Linked DNA regions of Dehalococcoides mccartyi CG5. Each later gene encodes a partner of the first gene's protein in a complex. Links are inferred from orthologs where the notes say so. Each region holds a gene or a part of one and is shown on either strand. Other genes may lie near its edges.

Region 1 (3,130 bases):
CTAAGCCGGGTGACCTTATATTGATTGTGGCTGGTGCCCGCAAGATGGTGAACACCGTACTGGGTGAAATGCGAAACCAGCTGGCAGTAAAACTGAATTTATGTGATAAAAATGAACTCAGCTTTGCTTTTGTAGTAGATTTCCCCCTCTTCCAGTGGGATGAGGAAGGCAAACGCTGGGATTCGGTTCATCATCCCTTTACTGCCCCACTTGAGTCTGACATGCCGCTTATGGATACAGACCCCGGCAGGGTAGGCAGCCGGGCTTACGATGTAGTCTGCAATGGATATGAGATTGCTGGCGGCAGTATCAGAATCCATCAGGCAGACCTGCAGAGGAAAGTATTCCATCTGCTGGGGTATAATGATGAGCAGATAGATGAACGCTTTGGCCACCTGTTGGAGGCCTTTGAGTTTGGCGCACCCCCTCATGGCGGTGTTGCACCGGGTATAGACCGTTTTGTAATGCTGTTGGCAGGGGAAACTTCAATACGTGAGGTTATATCCTTCCCCAAAAATCAGGCCGCTCAGGACTTGCTTTTTGGAGCTCCGTCAGTAGTAGATGACAAGCAAATAAGGGATTTACATATCCGTATTCAAGCGGAAAAAGAATAGTTTTTTGGATTGAGGTGCCATGAAAGTAACAGATAAAAAGATAGAGGGCTGTCAGGCCAGCATAACGGTAGAGATGGATTCAACCGAGGTTGAAGAAGGTCTTTCCAAAACATACCGCCGTCTGGTGAAAAAGGTGGAAATTCCGGGCTTTCGCAAAGGTAAAGCCCCCAGAGATGTGTTTGAAAAATATGTCAGCCGCGAAAAAATGCTGGACGAACTGGTAGATGATATTGTGCCGGAAGCCTGCCAGAAGGCTATACAAGACGAGGAGATAAAACCCTTTGCCACTCCCAAGGTAGCTATGGTTACCACCGACCCCTTTGTTTTTTCTGCTCGCATACCACTGCCTCCGGTAGTGGAGCTGGGTGATTATAAAACCATAAGAGCTGCTAAAGAGACGGTAGAGATTGCCGAAGAAAATATTGATACGGTAGTAGATCAGGTACTCCATCAGCGAGCTACTTGGGAAACAGCGGAACGTCCTGTCAAAATGGGTGACATGCTACTTATGCAGGTTGAAAGCACCCTTAATGGCGAACCCTATCTGAACCGTGAGGATATGCAGTATTCAGTTCGGGAAGAGGCCATTTATCCTGCTCCCGGTTTTGGCGACTGCCTGGTAGATATGGTTGCGGGTGAACCCAAAGAATTTTCAATAGTTTTCCCCGAAGACCATGCACGGGCTGAACTGGCCGGTAAAACAGCCGCTTTTAAGGTAACTGTCCGTGAAATTAAAGAAGAAAAACTGCCTGAACTAAATGATGCATTTGCCCACGAATTAAACCCTGAGTTTAATACTCTGTCTGAGCTTCGCCAGCGTATTCGGGAAAATATGCAGGACAGACAGGATGACAAGGCTCAGGCCAAGTTTGAAGACCAGATTGTTGAAGCCCTGATAAAAATGAGTAAAATAGATTATCCGGAAGTTATGGTGGAAGCAGAGCTGGACCAGATAATTGAACAGCAGCTGCAACGTCTGCAGAGTAATGTAAAAAGCCCCGAAGAATTCCGGGCTATGCTTTCCCAAATGACACCGGAGGATATGCAGCAGCGGTATCGCCCTCTGGCGGAACAACGGGTAGCATCTTCGCTGGTGCTGGGTAAACTGGCCACCACCGAAAATCTGGTACCCAATGATGAAGAAGTAGATGCTGAAATTGAAAAACTGATTACAGATGCCGGTGATAAAAAAGAAGAAGAAAAAGCCCTTTACAATCAATCGGAAACCAGAGACCGTCTTATTCAGCTTCTGACTGCCCGTAAAACTATGGCTTTTATAGATGAAATAGCCCTTCAGCCAGCTCTTGAGGCTGTCGAACCTAAAGCTGATGAAGATGAAAAAACAGAGGAGGCAGATAAATGATAAGCCCTGAAAACGTAGTACCTATGGTTATTGAGAGCAGTGCCAGAGGAGAACGTGCCTTTGACATTTATTCTCTATTGCTGAAGGAAAGAATTATCTTTCTGGGTTCGCAAATAAACGATCAGGTAGCCAATCTGGTTATTGCCCAGTTACTGTTTCTTGACAGGGAAGACCCGGACAAGGATATCAGTCTATATATACACAGCCCCGGCGGGGTAATATCTGCCGGTCTTGCCATGTACGATACCATGCAGCTTATTCGCCCCAAGGTATCCACCATTTGCGTAGGCGTAGCTGCTTCCATGGCAACAGTACTCCTGTGTGCCGGTGCTAAAGGCAAACGCTATGCTTTGCCTAATGCTACCATTCATATGCATCAGGCTATGGGTGGCGCTCAGGGACAGGCTTCGGATATTGAAATTGCCGCCCGCGAGATTATGCGCCAGCAGGATATTTTGCGGAATATTCTGGTAAAACATACCGGCCAGACCATGGAGAAAATAGTCCACGATAGTGACCGTGACTATTATCTGAGTGCCCAGCAGGCGGTGGAATACGGTTTAATAGACGAAATTTTGCAGAAACCTGAAAACAAATAATTTAACAGTTGGTGGTTTTACATCTAAAGACAAAACGCCCTTCGCAAGAGGGGCGTTTTTATTCTTCAAGCGGTAAGAAATCAGTTAGTAAAATAGTGCATGCCGAAGCGTTCTTTTAGTCCTTCCAGATTGGGCAAACCTGAACGGGCACCCAGCTTGCTTATGCAGAAACGGGCAGAAATATCCCCCAGCAAGCCGCACTCTTCAATGGGTTTATCCCCCATAAGCCCGAAAAGGAAACCGGTGGTAAAGGCATCTGCCGCACCTATTGTATCCACTACGGTACGGATATCTTTCCTGAGGCTGACGGTTGACTCCATATGGCACTCGTGGTCTTTGTCCCGTATATAGGTCTGGAGGGTTATTTTGCCTTTTCGTTGAAAACGGCGGCTCTCTCCCAGAGTAACTACCACATGTTCACATCCGCTGCGGATACACATATCCGTAGCCCGCTGATAATTCTTTTGGGTCATTTTCTCTATATCCAGTTGGTTGGTGAAAAGGGCATTTGTGCGTGAAAGAATGGGAGCAAGCCTTTTCAGCCCCTGGGCGGC
Region 2 (3,197 bases), 180 kb from region 1 along the record:
TCAAACTTGACCTTGAAAGTAGGATCTTCTTCAGCCAGTTTCTGCAGACCTTCAGTCATCTTATCCTGGTCCGAACGGGTCTTAGGCTCTATGGCCAAATTGATAACCGGTTCAGGGAACTTGATATTTTCAAGCAAAATCGGAGCATTCTGGTCGCACAAGGTGTCACCGGTAAAGGTATTGCGAAGACCCAGACTGGCCACGATTTCACCCGCATCAGCATACTCAATCTCTTCACGGTCATTGGCATGCATACGGATAAGACGGCCTATGCGTTCACGCTCACCGCGGGTGCTGTTATAAGCACCGGAGCCGGCTGAAATGCTACCGGAGTAAATCCGGAAGTATACCAGACGACCTACAAACGGGTCGGATACAATCTTAAAAGCCAGAGCGGAGAAAGGCTCGGTGTCACTGGTATGACGCTCTATCGATTCACCAGTTTTAGGATCAGTCCCTTTCATAGCCGGAATGTCCAAAGGTGAAGGCAGATAGTCACAGACCGCATCCAGCAGTCTTTTTACGCCCTTGTTGCGAAGAGAAGTGCCGCAGAATATGGGAATGGCTTTATTGGCCAAACATACCCGGCGGATAGCGGCTTTCAGCTTTTCTATCGGCAGTTCTTCACCGGCCAGATAGGCTTCCATAACCTCGTCATCTTCTTCAGCCAGACGCTCTATCATCATATTGCGGAATTTCACAGCCCGTTCTTTTTCAGCAGCGGGCAAATCAAATGTTTCAACAGGTTCTTCCGGGCTGTTATCCATACCGTAACACTTGAAATCAAGCAGGTCACAGTTGCCGCGGAAAGTTTCAGCACAACCAATGGGTATCTGAAGAGGCAGATATTTGGCCTTAAGGCGTTCTGCAATCATACCCAGAGTACGTTCGTAATTAGCACCGGTGCGGTCCATCTTGTTAATAAAGCAGATACGGGGTACACCATAGCGGCTGGCCTGACGCCATACAGTTTCAGACTGGGCTTCAACACCGGCCACTCCGTCAAATACCACCACCCCGCCATCAAGTACACGCAGACTGCGCTCAACCTCAGCGGTAAAATCCACATGTCCGGGAGTATCTATAATGTTAAGGTGATGCCCATTCCAGTAAGCAGAAGTAGCGGCAGAAGTAATAGTTATACCTCTGGCTTTTTCCTGCTCCATCCAGTCCATTACGGTGGTACCCTCGTCAATATTGCCGATTTTATGGGTACGTTTGGTAAGGTAAAGGATACGCTCAGTCGTAGTCGTCTTTCCGGCGTCTATGTGGGCAATGATACCTATATTACGAACCCTCTCCAGAGGGTATTTCCTGTCGCTCATATTATCTAAACTCTGGGTAACCCGTCAGGGTTATCCAATTCCCCCTATTTTCTCTCTACCACCTGTAATGGGCGAAAGCGCGGTTGGCCTCGGCCATCTTGTGGGTCTCTTCTCTTTTCTTAACAGCAGCACCCTGCTCACGGGAGGCTTCCAGCATTTCAGAAGCCAACCTTTCAGCCATAGACTTGCCGGTCCGCTTGCGGGCGGCCTTAATAATCCAGCGCATGGCCATGGTCTGGGCGCGGTCAGGACGCACCTCAATAGGTACCTGGTAAGTAGCACCGCCTACACGGCGGGGTTTAACCTCAATAAAAGGAGTGGCATTTTTAAGACCCTGCTCAAATACCGCCAAACCCTCTTTATTTTCCTGTTTACCCATTATATCAATTGCATCATAAACAATCCTCTGGGCGGTGGCCTTCTGGCCATGCATCATAAGCTTGTTTATGAAATTGGAAAGCATCAGGCTGTTATACCTGGAATCCGGGGCAACTGCTCTTTTAAATTTTCGTGCTCTTCTAGGCATATTTTATCTCCGGTTATTTCTTCTTGGCAGGAGCGGCTTTGCCTTTTTTGGCGCCGTATCTGCTGCGACCCTGCTGCCGATTTGCCACACCAGCGGTATCAAGAGTACCGCGAATGATGTGATAACGAACACCCGGTAGGTCAGGCACACGGCCGCCACGTATCAGAACCACAGAGTGTTCCTGAAGATTATGGCCTTCACCGGGGATATAAGCAGTAACTTCCATATGGTTGCTCAGCCTTACTCTGGCAATCTTGCGCAAAGCCGAATTCGGCTTTTTAGGAGTAGTGGTTTTTACCTGGGTGCAGACGCCCCTTTTCTGGGGAGAGCCATCACCGAAAGCTACCTTGTTGCGCAGAGAATTGAAACTGTAATGCAGCGCAGGTGCCTTGTACTTCTTGGCCGCACTTGTGCGCCCTTTTCTTACTAGCTGATTAACCGTTGGCATACTGTACCTTCCTGTTAACAATTGCTGTTTTAATAATTTTCCCGTTTTCAATCAATAAGGATGAGCCAGGCCCATCCTTAAAATCTATAAGGCGACCATAATGGATATGGTCAAACCTGAAAGTTAACCACAAACAGAAAGTTAGTCTAGCACAGCAATATATGGATGTCAACTCCACCCATCACTGACAACCCGCTGGTTTGAAGCTGGAGAACACCCCCGTCTGCCTCAGGGCACTTATCCGCTGCCCGACCGATAACAACCACCAGGGAAAAAGACTACATATAATAGCACTAAATAGTTCTCTTGACAAACCCTTTTCAGCTATGCTATTGTCATTCAACTATGTTAAACGTTAAATCCTTTAGAAACTATTACTACTTTACCAAGATAGGATCGCTTGGGAGATAACGTTTTACTAAAAAACCAATAACCACCAATTAGTAAGTTAGAAATCCTCCCAGGCAACGGGGGGATTTTTGATTTATACGGGTATAAAAAGCAAAGGAGAAAGCAAACCATGATTATCATGAAAAAAGATGCCAGTCAGGAAGAACTAGAAAACGTAATTGCCGAGGTTCGCCGCTGCGGTCTCAAGACCGATGTATCAAAGGGGGCATTCAGAACCATTATCGGCCTTATAGGAGATGAAAAATCTATCCCGTTTGCTTACTTTTCCAGCTTGCCCGGCGTCAAGGAAGCCCGTATGGTGGAAACCCCGTACAAGCTTATCAGCCGCGAATACTCAAACCTGTGGCAGGCTGAAGGAATGACCCGTGAGATAAAAGTAAAAGATATAATTATCGGCGGAGACGAGCCGGTCTTCATTGCCGGGCCTTGCGCAGTGGAAAGCAAAGAAGCCCTGATGAAAATAGCCGAAGGGGCAAAGATGGCCGGT

The links.
Region 2: the proteins of tig (region 1) and rpsG are in contact, whole or in part, in a crystal structure (PDB 3GTY), measured with the Thermotoga maritima proteins. The link is inferred for Dehalococcoides mccartyi CG5 from one-to-one orthologs. Residues at the interface, in WP_004081061.1 of Thermotoga maritima: Glu122, Val124, Val129, Leu130, Tyr133, Glu188, Gly259, Ile262, Tyr263, Glu266, Ser270, Glu273, Gln274, Glu277, Arg308, Gln311, Ile312, Ser315, Tyr316, Glu325, Arg329, Arg336, Leu363, Phe366, Trp367, Arg373, Leu377, Arg381, Leu384, Glu387; in WP_004081843.1 of Thermotoga maritima: Lys34, Lys52, Lys55, Glu59, Arg62, Gln63, Glu66, Asn67, Lys69, Val71, Arg95, Ala109, Lys110, Lys111, Gly112, Arg113, Pro114, Glu117, Glu121, Ile124, Ala125, Tyr127, Asn128, Asn129, Thr130, Gly131, Lys135, Asp139, Arg142, Met143.

What each region holds. Positions count from the first base shown.
Region 1 is NZ_CP006951.1:524,561-527,690, forward strand. What follows is about bases 1-2,805. They hold tig (trigger factor), read left to right. Parts: upstream 1-633; coding sequence 634-1,977; downstream 1,978-2,805. Other genes in these bases: aspS (aspartate--tRNA ligase), read left to right, coding at 1-614; X794_RS02695 (ATP-dependent Clp protease proteolytic subunit), read left to right, coding at 1,974-2,576; X794_RS02700 (carbohydrate kinase family protein), read right to left, coding at 2,657-2,805. Outside these bases: more of X794_RS02700, read right to left, coding at 2,806-3,130. UniProt on the Bacillus subtilis protein: Involved in protein export. Acts as a chaperone by maintaining the newly synthesized protein in an open conformation. Functions as a peptidyl-prolyl cis-trans isomerase.
Region 2 is NZ_CP006951.1:340,609-343,805, reverse strand. Bases 117-2,988 are described here. They hold rpsG (30S ribosomal protein S7), read right to left. Parts: upstream 1,852-2,988; coding sequence 1,381-1,851; downstream 117-1,380. Other genes in these bases: aroF (3-deoxy-7-phosphoheptulonate synthase), read left to right, coding at 2,820-2,988; rpsL (30S ribosomal protein S12), read right to left, coding at 1,865-2,299; fusA (elongation factor G), read right to left, coding at 117-1,325. Outside these bases: more of fusA, read right to left, coding at 1-116; more of aroF, read left to right, coding at 2,989-3,197.